4 regions of the Flammeovirga sp. AWQ4_249 genome follow, and region 4 is predicted to be linked to each of the others. Evidence: riboswitches for the same ligand, from Rfam matches in the RefSeq annotation. Region 4 holds a riboswitch; each other region holds the start of a gene.
The links. Region 4 has a riboswitch for S-adenosylmethionine ahead of ACXAHM_RS03880 (homoserine O-acetyltransferase family protein). Riboswitches for the same ligand answer to the same signal wherever they lie in the genome.
Positions count from the first base shown of each region.

Region 1: it holds a riboswitch for S-adenosylmethionine, as region 4 does, so the genes downstream of both, metH (methionine synthase) here and ACXAHM_RS03880 (homoserine O-acetyltransferase family protein) in region 4, are expected to answer to the same signal.
Region 2: it holds a riboswitch for S-adenosylmethionine, as region 4 does, so the genes downstream of both, ACXAHM_RS18600 (hypothetical protein) here and ACXAHM_RS03880 (homoserine O-acetyltransferase family protein) in region 4, are expected to answer to the same signal.
Region 3: it holds a riboswitch for S-adenosylmethionine, as region 4 does, so the genes downstream of both, ACXAHM_RS01570 (hypothetical protein) here and ACXAHM_RS03880 (homoserine O-acetyltransferase family protein) in region 4, are expected to answer to the same signal.

Region 1 covers NZ_JBSWYJ010000004.1:43,875-47,091, forward strand. Annotated here, with positions in the region: gene metH (methionine synthase) at 1-1,787, opposite strand, end outside; SAM riboswitch class I at 1,888-1,995, opposite strand; gene ACXAHM_RS05115 (SusC/RagA family TonB-linked outer membrane protein) at 2,524-3,217, shown strand, end outside.
Region 2 covers NZ_JBSWYJ010000029.1:40,621-43,837, forward strand. Annotated here, with positions in the region: gene ACXAHM_RS18590 (cation:dicarboxylate symporter family transporter) at 1-962, shown strand, start outside; gene ACXAHM_RS18595 (hypothetical protein) at 1,025-1,189, opposite strand; gene ACXAHM_RS18600 (hypothetical protein) at 1,202-1,453, opposite strand; SAM-I-IV-variant riboswitch at 1,513-1,607, opposite strand; gene ACXAHM_RS18605 (hypothetical protein) at 1,826-3,217, shown strand, end outside.
Region 3 covers NZ_JBSWYJ010000001.1:396,026-399,242, forward strand. Annotated here, with positions in the region: gene metK (methionine adenosyltransferase) at 1-1,210, opposite strand, end outside; gene ACXAHM_RS01570 (hypothetical protein) at 1,226-1,882, opposite strand; SAM riboswitch class I at 1,977-2,086, opposite strand; gene ACXAHM_RS01575 (TonB-dependent receptor) at 2,261-3,217, shown strand, end outside.
Region 4 covers NZ_JBSWYJ010000003.1:64,780-67,996, reverse strand. Annotated here, with positions in the region: gene ACXAHM_RS03890 (CheR family methyltransferase) at 1-188, opposite strand, end outside; gene ACXAHM_RS03885 (hypothetical protein) at 332-511, opposite strand; gene ACXAHM_RS03880 (homoserine O-acetyltransferase family protein) at 597-1,634, opposite strand; SAM riboswitch class I at 1,760-1,861, opposite strand; gene ACXAHM_RS03875 (TonB-dependent receptor) at 1,984-3,217, opposite strand, start outside.

The DNA.
Region 1 (3,217 bases), on a different contig from region 4:
ATTGCTTCTCTAACAGCATTATTACCTCTGAAAGAGAAGGAGATATTAGATACACCTCCACTTACTAAAGCATGAGGAAGGTTATCTTTGATCCACTTTGTACCCTTGAAGAAATCAACAGCATAATTGTTGTGCTCTTCGATACCTGTAGCAACCGCCAAGATATTCGGGTCAAAGATGATGTCTTGTGGAGGGAAACCTACTTTATTTACCAAGATATCATATGAACGAGCACAGATTTCTTTTCTTCTCTCGAAGTTATCAGCTTGTCCTTCCTCATCAAATGCCATTACAACAGTTGCAGCACCATATTTTTTAATTAATGTCGCTTTTTTGATAAAGTCTTCCTCTCCCTCTTTTAAAGAAATAGAGTTCACAATACCTTTACCTTGTAATGTTTTTAAGCCAGCTTCAATGATTTCCCATTTCGAAGAATCGACCATGATTGGAAGCTTAGCGATATCAGGCTCAGAAGCAATTAGGTTCAAGAAACGTGTCATGCACTCTTTAGAGTCTAACATTCCTTCGTCCATGTTGACGTCAATCACTTGTGCTCCACCTTCTACCTGATGTCTTACCACTTCAATAGCTTCTTCAAATTCTCCGTTCTCAATTAAACGACGGAATTTAGCTGAACCCGTTACGTTAGCTCTTTCACCAACGTTGACAAAAATGCTATCAGGCTTAATAGTTACAGGTTCCAATCCACTTAACCTTTGGAAAGGCTCTTGAGTAGGAATTTCTCTAACTTTTGCTTCGCTAAATGTTTTGGCAATTCCTGAAATATGATCAGGTGTGGTACCACAACATCCACCAATGATATTCACTAATCCATCAAAAGATTCCAAGATTTTACTCATCTCTTCTGATGTTTGGTCGTACTCACCAAATTCGTTTGGTAGACCCGCATTTGGATAAGCAGAAACGTTTACGTCTGCTACACGAGATAATTCTTGAATATAAGGACGAAGTAAATCGGCACCTAAAGCACAGTTCAAACCAACACTGAACAAATCAGCATGACGGATTGAGTTCCAGAATGCTTCTACTACTTGTCCTGAAAGTGTTCTACCTGATGCATCGGTAATTGTACCTGATACCATCAATGGTAAACGTTCTCCTTTATATAAATTAGGAAATTCATCCTCTCTTCCCGCAGGAACTGCAGAAGTTACATTTCCTTCTTCAACATCTGTGAAATACTTATCAGCAGCAAATAGAGCCGCTTTACAGTTTAAGGTATCAAAAACTGTTTCAATTAAAATGGTATCTGCCCCACCTTCAGCTAAACCTTGAACTTGTAAATAATAAGCTTCTACTAAGTCATCAAAAGTTACTGCTCTATAACCTGGATCATTTACATCTGGAGAGATAGAAGCCGTACGGTTCGTTGGTCCAACAGCACCTGCAACAAAACGTGGTTTATGAGGTTCTTTTGCGGTAAATTCATCTGCAGCTTCTTTAGCTAATTTCGCAGAAGCATAGTTCAATTCATAAACATCAGCTTCCATTTGATAATCCGCCATGGCAATCGTAGTTCCACTGAAAGTGTTTGTTTCTACGATATCTGACCCTGCCTCGAAATATTGTTTATGGATATCTCTAATAATATGTGGCTGAGTTATCGACAACATATCATTATTTCCTTTTACATCACACGGGTGGTTTTTATATCGATCTCCTCTATAATCCTCTTCTCCTAATTTGTGTCTTTGAATCATGGTACCCATAGCACCATCTAAAATCAACACACGCTCTTTGGCTAACTCGTTGAGCTTTTTTGACATAAGTATTTTCGAAAGTTACGTTTCACATGTCTCATCCATTGATAAGACTAAAACGTGCTTAATAAATTTTTAGAGATAAGCATTTGGATCAAATGCATTTAGCTCATCTTTCTCGGACACCTCCGAAGCGGGAATTGGCACCTTTCGCTGGGAACAACGGTTGCCATGACATCTACGAGCCCGTTCTCTCTGTCATTCTTGATAAGCACGCCGCAAGATAGTCAGTTTTTTAGAAATTTGAATAGGAAAATGACATAAAATAAGGGTTATCAATAAAAAAACATGACTTTTTTTACTTTTTTTAAAATTTTACCTACACAGGAAATGTACAACTTTTAAAGCGTATTTTAGACAATTTACAATATTACCGAAACAGATTGCGCAACAGGTTTCTATCGTGTATTTTAATTCGTTATGAACATATAGCAACCGGTTGAAAAGAAGAGTTTGTTAAAAATAAATTCACTTTCATTTATCACTTAAAATATTTCAATTTAAGGCATCAAAAAGGCTAATTTGATGATCATCTAACATTTGCAAAAGCAAAGATTTACTCCGAGTATTGTAGAAGAACAATAGCTCAAATCTCGAGATCTACACTAATTTAAATTACTAAAGCAGCTTACTGTATCTATTACTTTGGAATGAAAGCAATGAAATGAAAATGAAAAAATCGTAGGGAACAATTATGTTACTTACACTCTCTTCATTGCCTGTAAAAAACCGCTTTTAACAAATGAAAAAAAGATTACAACTATTCAGTTTTGTATCTGTACTTCTATTTCTAAATTTTAGTGCATTTGCACAAAATAGAACTATCTCAGGTATTATTAATGACGAAAACAATGTACCTCTTCCAGGTGTCAACGTAATCGTAAAAGGAACAACTTTAGGGACAACAACAAATTTTGAAGGACAATTCAAGTTGGATGTTCCGGAAAATGCAAACACTCTTTCTATCACTTACATTGGTTATTTTGACCAAGAAGTTACCATTGGCAATCAATCCAACTTCACTATTCAACTAAAAGTGGATGCCGAACAACTTGAAGAGGTTGTGGTTGTTGGTTATGGTCAAATGGAAAAGAAAGATGTCACTGGTGCAATGGCCTCAATCAAAGCTGATGATTTCAACCAAGGAGTGATGGCCTCTCCTGACCAATTAATTCAAGGTAAAATTGCAGGTGTTCAGATGACTCCTTCATCAGGTGAACCAGGTGCTGGTGTGAACATTAGAGTTCGTGGTGGTACTTCTCTAACTGCATCAAACGAACCGCTTTATGTAATTGATGGTTTCCCTATTGACAATACTGCATCTGATCCAGGTACAGCAGGTGTCTATTCAGCTTCAGCTGCCAAAAACCCTTTAGCAAGTATCAACCCTAATGACATTGCGTCTTTTGATGTTTTAAAAGATGCTTCAGCAACCG
Region 2 (3,217 bases), on a different contig from region 4:
TTTCGGAGGGATATGCAAATAGAATTGAAAGTATTGGTGATGCTTCTTTGGGAAAAGTTATTTATGGTTTCACCCAAAAAATACCGACCTCTATTTTTCAAGCGTTCTCTGAGAATAATATTATAGGTACATTACTTGTTGCCCTCTTAATTGGTTTGGCTATTCGTCGAATGGAAAAAAGAAAACCAGAAGAAATGGGGCGAATCATTAGTTTATTAGATAGTACTAAGATTATTATCAATAGCATAACAATGACAATCATTAAGTTGACACCTTATGGCGTATTTTCTTTAATGACAATTGCCGTTGCTAAAAATGGACCTACATTATTTGGAGATTTAGCTATCTTCATTGGTGTATCTTATTTAACTATGGCCTTAATTTTTGGTATGCATATGTTAGTTCAGTTATCAGTAGGCAATAATCCGATTAAGCATTTCCAAAATTTATTACCAGCAATAATCACAGGTTTTTCTACTCAATCTTCAGGTGCTTCTTTGCCTGTTACGATCAACTCATTAGTTGAAAGAAATGGAGTAGATTCTGAAACTGCAAATATTGGAGCTTCATTAGGAACTACAATGGGCATGAATGCATGTGGTGCAATGTGGCCTGTATTTATGATCGTTTTGTCTGTAGGAGTTACTAATGCAATGGGAATTCAACCTTTAGAAATTACATCCCCAAGTGTAATTCTTACCATGTTTATTTCAGTGATTATTTCCTCTTTTGGTATTGCAGGCCTTCCAGGTACGGCTTCATTTGCAGCAATTACAGCGATGACAATTATGGGTATCACTCCCGAGGTTATGGGTATAGTTTTGACATTTGTATTATCTGTTGATTCATTAATTGATATGGGAAGAACAGCTACAAATATTTTTGGTGTTTCATCTGCTGCGACCTTTATTTCCAAGAAAGAAGGTTTAATGGATATGGAAGTTTTTGACAAAGCATCATAAAAAGAATATACAAAATGAATTTACCCCTTGATGAACTGATAAAATCATCAAGGGGTATTTTTTTATAAACCTCTAGCATCAATTACATCTTGTAAAGCCGTTAGTAAACTTTGATTATGATGTGAGATTAATGTCTTCGAATCTCTTACTATTTTTAATAATTCTTGATCATTTAATGTAGAGAAATGATCTAAGAATTGAATATATATTTCTTGTGCTAAACTCATGTCTTTGGGATTTTAAAGTGATACAATTTTATCTTCAATTAGCTTTACTTTCCTTTTTATAGAAAGTCTTCCATTTTTTATAATTAAACGATCTTCTTTAAATTTCCGCTTTCGAATTTCTTCATTTAAAGCACTTAAATACAATCCTCTAGGATTACTCCAAAAGGTATTGCCGACTTCTTCGTTGAATGCAGCGATTAGCTCTTCATTCTGTAAATGAGATAGTTGTGTTACTTTCTCTTCGTAATTTTTTGTCAATGTCATTCTGTAAAAGATTATAAAGTGAATAATCAATTAAGGACATCAAGAAAAATGGGGAATTCAGTGGGGTAGGTTTTTGTCTTCCTAAGACCACATCTTTTTCACCACCGTGGATTTAACTCGGTTGGTATCCATTCAAGGATTCTTGATGATACTACAAAGTTAGCTTAATTCTTTAATAAAAAGCAAAATTACATTGATAAAATTAATTATTTAATTCAATTTTTATTGCTTTTAAAAAAATATTACAATTTAAAATACACGGTTATAAATTCATAAAAATAAACATTCTACATACATTGATAACCGTTTTTTGATAGACTTTTGCTCAGGAATACCGTTTTATCTTTTGAACCTAATTCACATCAATTTTTTATGAACAATTTATTTTACAAAATAACATTAGGAATATTTAGCTTATTCTTAATAACTTCTTTTGCAACCACAGACACAGAAGAAGGAATTAATAAAAAGAAGAAATATTCTCAGCCAACACATAATCCATGGTTATCAGCAGATAAAATGGCCACAACACATTTTGATATGGGGCAAACGGATAATTTTGAAGCACCAATTATTGGAGGTGAATTCAATATTGATCCTTTAGACAGTACTCATGTACAAAGAGTAACTGCAGGTCCTGTAAACATTATTACTCTAAAATCAACAAGCAAAGACTTTTGGTGGGCATTATCTACTGATAAAATCTCTTACATAGATGGTAGAAATGGCCAATGGCTAAAAATAGCTGAATATCAATTGCCTAAAGTTGCACCTATTTCAAATGAAAATTTAGATGCTTTATTAAGTAAAAAATATAGTTCTTCAGAAGCTTTAGCAAAAGATTATGATCAACTATGGGCTCCTTCAAAAGAATTAAACCCTACAGTTCGTATGTTGACTGGAAATAGTATTTATGCTTTTGTTGACAAAGATGGTTATTTGTATTTAACAGCCTCAGGATATATTTATAAATTAGCTTTTGATAAAGATAAAGTAACATTGGTAAATAAAATCAATGTAAAAGAAAGAATGGCAGTTCCAGAAGAAATGAAGAAGTTTATAGACTTGAATCAAATTCCTGGAGGTATAACTGGTGCTCAAATTTCTTATGATGGAACTATTATCGTGGGTACCATCTTTGGTTTGATGGCAATTGATAGAGATCTTAAAGAAATAAAAGATAATCTAGCTTTACCAATTGAATCTTTTTATACTTCATATCCTCCTGATAGAAGAGAAACTCCAGAATTTATTTCGAATTCATTTGCCATAGATGAAAATAATGCTGTTTACGTTGCAAGTGGTACAACGATGAACAAAATCGTTTGGAATGGAAAACTATTCTCGATGGAGGCAAAAGATGGTGCATGGTCAGAAAAATACCAAACAGGAGATTTATCTCCAACAATTAAATATGGTACGGGTACGGGGTCAACACCAACATTGATGGGTTTTGGAAAAGATGAAGATAAATTAGTTGTGATCACGGATGGAGAAAATAGAATGCATTTAACAGCATTTTGGAGAGATCGTCAAGATAATGAACAACAATTAGCTGATAAAATTGAAGTGAATTGTGGTTATGGTGATACACCTCCAGCTTTTATTCAATCTGAACAATCTGTTGCTACTTTAGGTTATGGTGCATTTGTTGTGAATAATATTGCTCCGCAGAAAGAAGGTTTAAGAGATTTTGATCCCACTCATAAAGTAAATGATCTAATCTTCAATGTTTTGGCTGTAGGTCCTGTAGTACAAGCAGGA
Region 3 (3,217 bases), on a different contig from region 4:
GTTCTGTAATTACTGTAGTAACTTTTTTACCATCTTGCTCTACTACTTCAGTTCTGTTGATTTCGACTGGAGCTGTGTAAGGAGCTTGTCCCATATGACCATAAGCTGCAGTAGGAAGGAAGATAGGATTTGTCAGCCCTAAACGCTCAACAATAGCACTTGGACGCATATCAAAAATACCTTCAACTACTTTCGAGATCTCTGCATCTGTCTTGTCAACATTGGCAGTACCATAAGTTGTTACATTTAATGAAACTGGAGTGGAAACACCAATTGCGTAAGCAACTTGAACTAATACTTCATCTGCAACACCAGCAGCTACTAAGTTTTTAGCAATATGTCTAGAAGCATAAGCCGCAGATCTATCTACTTTAGAAGGATCTTTACCTGAGAAAGCACCACCACCGTGAGCGCCTTTTCCACCGTAAGTATCTACGATAATTTTACGACCAGTAAGACCAGCATCACCATGAGGACCACCAATTACAAATTTACCAGTTGGATTGATGTGGAAGATTGTATCAGCATCGATTAATTCAGCTGGAATAACAGCACTGATTACGTGCTCTTTTACATCTCTAGCAATTTGAGCTAAAGCCTCATCATCTGATAAACCTGGGAATTCGTCATGTTGTGTTGAAACTACGATAGTATGTACTCTTTTTGGAGTATTGTCTTCGTCGTATTCAATTGTAACTTGAGCTTTAGCATCTGGACGTAAGTAACCAATTAAATCATTGTGATTCTTACGGATGTCAGCTAATTTTTTTACAAGTGCATGAGAAAAAGCTAAAGCCATTGGCATGAACTCTTCTGTCTCTTTTGTCGCGTAACCAAACATCATACCTTGGTCACCTGCACCTTGTTCTTTATCTACACCTTCGCCAATGTTTACACCTTGAGCAATATCAGGAGATTGGCTGTGAAGTGCCACCTGAACACCACATGAGTGAGCAGCAAATGAATAATCTTCTTTATCATAACCGATTTTCTCAATCGTATCTCTTACGATATCTGGAATCTCAACATATGCTTTTGTTGTTACCTCACCAGCGATAACAGCTAAACCAGTAGTTACCATTGTCTCACAAGCAACGCGAGATTTAGGATCTTGTTTTAGCATAGCATCAAGTATAGAATCAGAAATTTGATCTGCTATTTTATCAGGATGTCCCTCTGAAACGGACTCGGATGTAAATAAATATGTCATTATCTTTAATTTATTCTATTTTTTAAATTTAATATTCCATTGCGTGATATATTCATAATCATCGCCTTTAGGAATAGTACCTTCATAAGATACTTGTGATGAGCCAATTTGCTCTATATCAAAAGACTTTATCGTCTTGATTTCTCTATTCAATTGCCAATCAAAATAGTATTTAGCAGAATCTATTGAAAGTGAAAAAGCATCTTTTGCTTCTTCAGATAGTGGAATATTAGCATTAAGAATGGATAACCAATTAATATTTTGTGTCCATTCAGCTTTCTTTCGTTTCATTTTTAAATATTGCACTTCTTCATTGCCGTCAATTTTATTTAAAGCAGAGTTTAATGCGTTTACATCAACGAAAGCGAATTTCATCCCTAATTTCCAATTAAGGGTATCCACAATCTCTTTACAATCATATACTCCAGGTATACCATTGAGATCATTACTAATTAACGATAAAGGTTCTTTGAATTTACTCGCTTGAAAAATTGCAGCTCCCTCTGTAGTGCGGTATGCAGTAATAATCTCCATCATAGCTTTACTTTCAGAAAAATCAAAAGTAAAGGAATAATCTCCTTTTCCATCTGCCATAACTTGCAAGGTCTCCTGCAGTTCAAAACAACTGGTAAAGAAAAATGAAGAGATAAAGATTAGTATTCTGATTTTCAAGTTAAATTATAAATACAGTTATCATTAATTTAGTTTAACTCATCAGAAAAATCAGCCGTGAAGCTATTGCCAGTATGTCTATTTTTAGGAGATAAACTCATCTATTCCCGAACACCTTCGAGCTGGGAGTTAGCACCTTGCTTTGTGGAGCGCAGGTTGCTAAGACATCATAGGGCCCAGTCCCTCTATCTTTCTTGATAAGTAATTGGATGCAAATATAGGAATTTGAGAATAAAGACAACATATTATTACCATTCTTTTTCAAATCTTTATTGTTGTAACAACTATTTTCCACTTTTTTTAGAAAAATCAGATTTCTACAGATTTTAAACAGAATTGAAAGATATGTTTGCAATGAACTTAAAATTCTTTCCATTCATGTTTAAGAAAACCTATACTTTAATCACGCTTCTATCGTTTTTCTGTATCAGCTCACTTTTTGCAAACGACCCTCTTAAGCCAGGTGTAATTTCAGGAAAAGTTACTGACGGAGAATCTAATGTTGCTGTAGAATATGCTACAGTTTCAATCTTTGAGCAAGCTACCCATTCATTAATTGGCGGTACTGTTACTTCAACAGATGGTATTTTTACTGTGAAAAATATCGAAGAAGGAACATATACTGTCGAAGTTACTTTCATCGGCTTTCAAAAGACGATCATTGATAACATTACATTAGCAAAACCCAATATGAAAAAAAATCTTGGGGTTATTAAATTAAGTACTGACGCTGAAGTTCTTGATGCCGTAGAGGTAGTAGGAACGCAAAATAGTGTTACCTACGATATTGATAAAAAAGTAGTTAATGTAGGAACTCAATTTGCTGCTATGTCTGGTACAGCAGTAGATATTCTTGAAAATATTCCTTCTATCACTGTAGATGGAGACGGAAATGTAAGTTTAAGAGGTAGTTCTGGATTTACAGTACTAATTGATGGTAGACCATCAGTATTGGATGCCTCAGAAGCATTACAACAAATACCCGCATCAACTATCGAAAATATTGAATTAATTACCAACCCGTCGGCAAAATATGACCCTGACGGAACTGCCGGCATTATCAACATTATCACCAAGAAAAATAAATTAGAAGGCGTAAGTGGTGTTTTCAATGCCAACGCTGGTATGTATGGTAGACTTGGTGGCGATTTCCTGTTAAACTTCAAACGTAAAAAACTTAATTTCTTTGTGGGGGCCAATTACAACAAACGTCCAGGTCCAGGTACTTATAATTCTGAACGTGTTACTCAAATTGGAGATACCACTTCATACATTGTTTCAGAAGGTGACAGAGAGCGTACTTTTGAAATCTCTGGTGCACAAGCGGGTGTTGAA
Region 4 (3,217 bases):
AAAAAAGTAGGTTCTGATTTTAACTTTTTAATTAAAGCTTCAACAGAATTAAATTTATATAATTCAATAACACGTCTTACTCTTCTTGTGAAAGAAGACATAGCGTAATTTTTGAAATCATAGTCAAAATTATCGTCAATAAATTGGGTTAATCTTCTTAGTTCGGCTATTTCAAGATCTCTTTGCATACTTAGCTAAAAAAAATAATAAGAATATGGTTTTTCTAAATTAAAAAAATATCTGTTAAAGACAGGAGAAATAGATATGAAAAAATCCTTTCCTCAAACATTAATGTAAAGAGAAAAGGATTCTATTCATTGAAAGAATGAAATTATTTTCTAGTGTTTACAAGTTGAGGACACTCAGAGTGTTGATCCATAATTTCATACTTTTTTCTTTCTTTTTTGAAGTAGCTCGCACTTGCACTACCTTGAGGGGCACAAGAAAATACTAATGCACCTAAAGTGAATAGGGCAATTGATGATAGAATTCTTTTATTAATATTTTTCATTGTAGCTTAAGCCTAATGTTGATACTCGTTTGAAGTCATTAATGACCATTTGCAAAGACAAGTTACAAAATGTATGCCTAATTTCTTAAACAATTTTCTTTTTCTTTTTTTGTTTGAAAAATGAACGTATTGCTCCAGCAATTTTATTCGTTTCTACAAGAAAACCATCGTGTCCATATAATGAGGTTATCTCTTCGTATGTTACGTTAGGGATGTGTTGTGTAATAAAGCGTTGTTCGGAAACTGGAAAAAGAACATCAGATGTAATCCCAATCACTTGAGTGTATGCTTTTATACTAGATAGTGCCTTTTCAATTGATTCTCTATTTCTTCCAAGATTATGAGAATCCATTGTTTTTGATAAAGTCCAATAGGAGTAAGCATTAAACCTTTTTAATAACTTTTCTCCTTGATATTTTTGATACGAAGAAGCTTTAAAATCAGTGGTTTCTGTACTGCTTGATTCACTTTGAGTTTTCTCGTATGTACTATAATTTCGATAAGAAAGCATAGCAATTGAACGTGCAGCAATAAGGCCTCTGCTTCCTGCATTGACATCTTTTTCTCCCCAAGTTGGATCAGCTTGTATTGCTAATCTTTGTGACTCATTAAATGCAATGCCCCAAGGTGAGTGCTTTGCATTTGTTGCACAAATAATAAGATTTTCCATTAAGTCTGGCTGAGATACAGCCCATTCTAGAGCTTGTTGACCTCCTAATGAACCGCCAATTAGAGTATTAATCTTATTTATTTTTAAATGTTTCCTTAACAAGTCAAGAGATGCAACAATATCTCTTATTGTGACCTGTGGAAATGAGTCGAAATAAGGTTCATTAGTTGTAGGATTGATGGATAATGGACCTGTTGAACCATAGCAAGAACCAATAACATTTACACAAATAATAAAATGTTCTTCAGCGTTAAAAATTGCTTCATGGCCAAATAAGCCACTCCACCAATCTGAGACTTCAGCATTTCCAGTTAATGCATGACAAACCCATATGATATTGGATTTATCTTCATTAATTTTTCCTAACGTTTGATACGAAAGGTCTAATTTGTTCAATGTTCCTCCAAGTTCTAAATTGAAGGTATTATTATATGTATATAAATGCTCTTGCATTACCTATTTCTTTACTTTTTAAATAAATAAGAATGTACAGAGTACGCTAGACCTTTTTGTTAGCTTAACTTTTAGGATATTATTGACCAGAATGTAATGATATGACTTTCAGACGTCCAATACTTGGTTTATATGCCCTAATAATTAGGCTAGGATGTAGCACCTTTTCTCGTAGATGGTTGCTAGAGGGTCTTTGAGCCTAGTCTCTTACCTCTTCTTTATAAACACTTACGTCTTACTAGATGTAAATGGTATGTGATTTCAAAGTAACTCTAGAATTTACAAAAAAACAAACCCTCATGTCATTAATTATAAGAAATGAGGATTTTTGATGTTTATTTTGAAAATTTTATAATTCTACAATAATTCCAATAGATGGTTGAACTATACCATTGGAAGTTGCGATGTACTTTGGAACATACTTAGATGGGTCATTTGGATCAACCATTGGAGTTCCATCAGGATTTAATTCTGTAGTAAGAATTGGTTGACCTTCTACTGAATATCCATATAAATTTTGAATATCGAAATAGAAATTAATACTCCATTTGTCGAAGTAGTAGTATTTATCAACTCTTAAATCTAGTTGATGTGATGGTCCAAGACGTTCAGTGTTTACTTGAGAGTAATCTTTTATACCTCTTCTTTCTGCATCCCAAACCTCTCTGTCCATAGAAGCATCAACATCATAAGGAGTGTAAGGAGTTCCGCCAGCATAAAGCCATCTTGCTCCAATTTCCCAATTCTTACCAAGCTTCTTTCCACCAGTTAAACTAATGATATTTCTACTGTCCCAAGAAGATGGCGCATATTCATCAGGGTTAGCATTTGTAAATTCAGAATTTACATAGGTATACGAGAATATTCCATAAAAACCATTATAGAATTTTTGTTGCGCCATAAATTCAATACCTCTTGATCTACCCTTAGACGTACTTGTTACTTCTTCACTACCAATTACACCAAAATCGGCACCTAGGTTAGCTAAAGAAATTTGGTTGTTTACTGAGTATGGGTACTGATCGTAAACTTTCTCGAAACCTTCTAAAGTGAATTTTAGGTTTTTCTCTGGAATTTTATATTCAAAACCACCAACCAATTGTTTATTACGAATGTAGGTTAAGTCATTTTCTTTGTTGACAAAATCTTCACCTTCCTTATAACCTAAAGTAGTGTAAGCTGGTAATTGATAATATATACCTGTATTAAAGTTTATGCTCCAACGTGGTGTGAATTGATAAGATGCAGAGAATCTTGGAGAAAATTGATCTGCTAAGTTTTTCATGCTTTCTGAATAATCATTTGCATCAACTCTTGCTCCTAAAGAAAGTGTCAATTTATCTTGAATTAACTTTTTACTTACTGTAGCGAAACCTCCCCACTTATTTAAATTTAAATCCGATCTAAAATTAATAGTCTCTAATTGTCCGGTTGAGTAATCATACAATGTTTGGTCTGTTCTATTATTATACATTGCATATTCATAGTTTACTCCATAACTAAATGTCCATCCTGCATTTGTAAATGTAACGCCTTCTAATCTAAGCTTGTTTTCAGCTTCTTGTGATGTATAATCATATGTT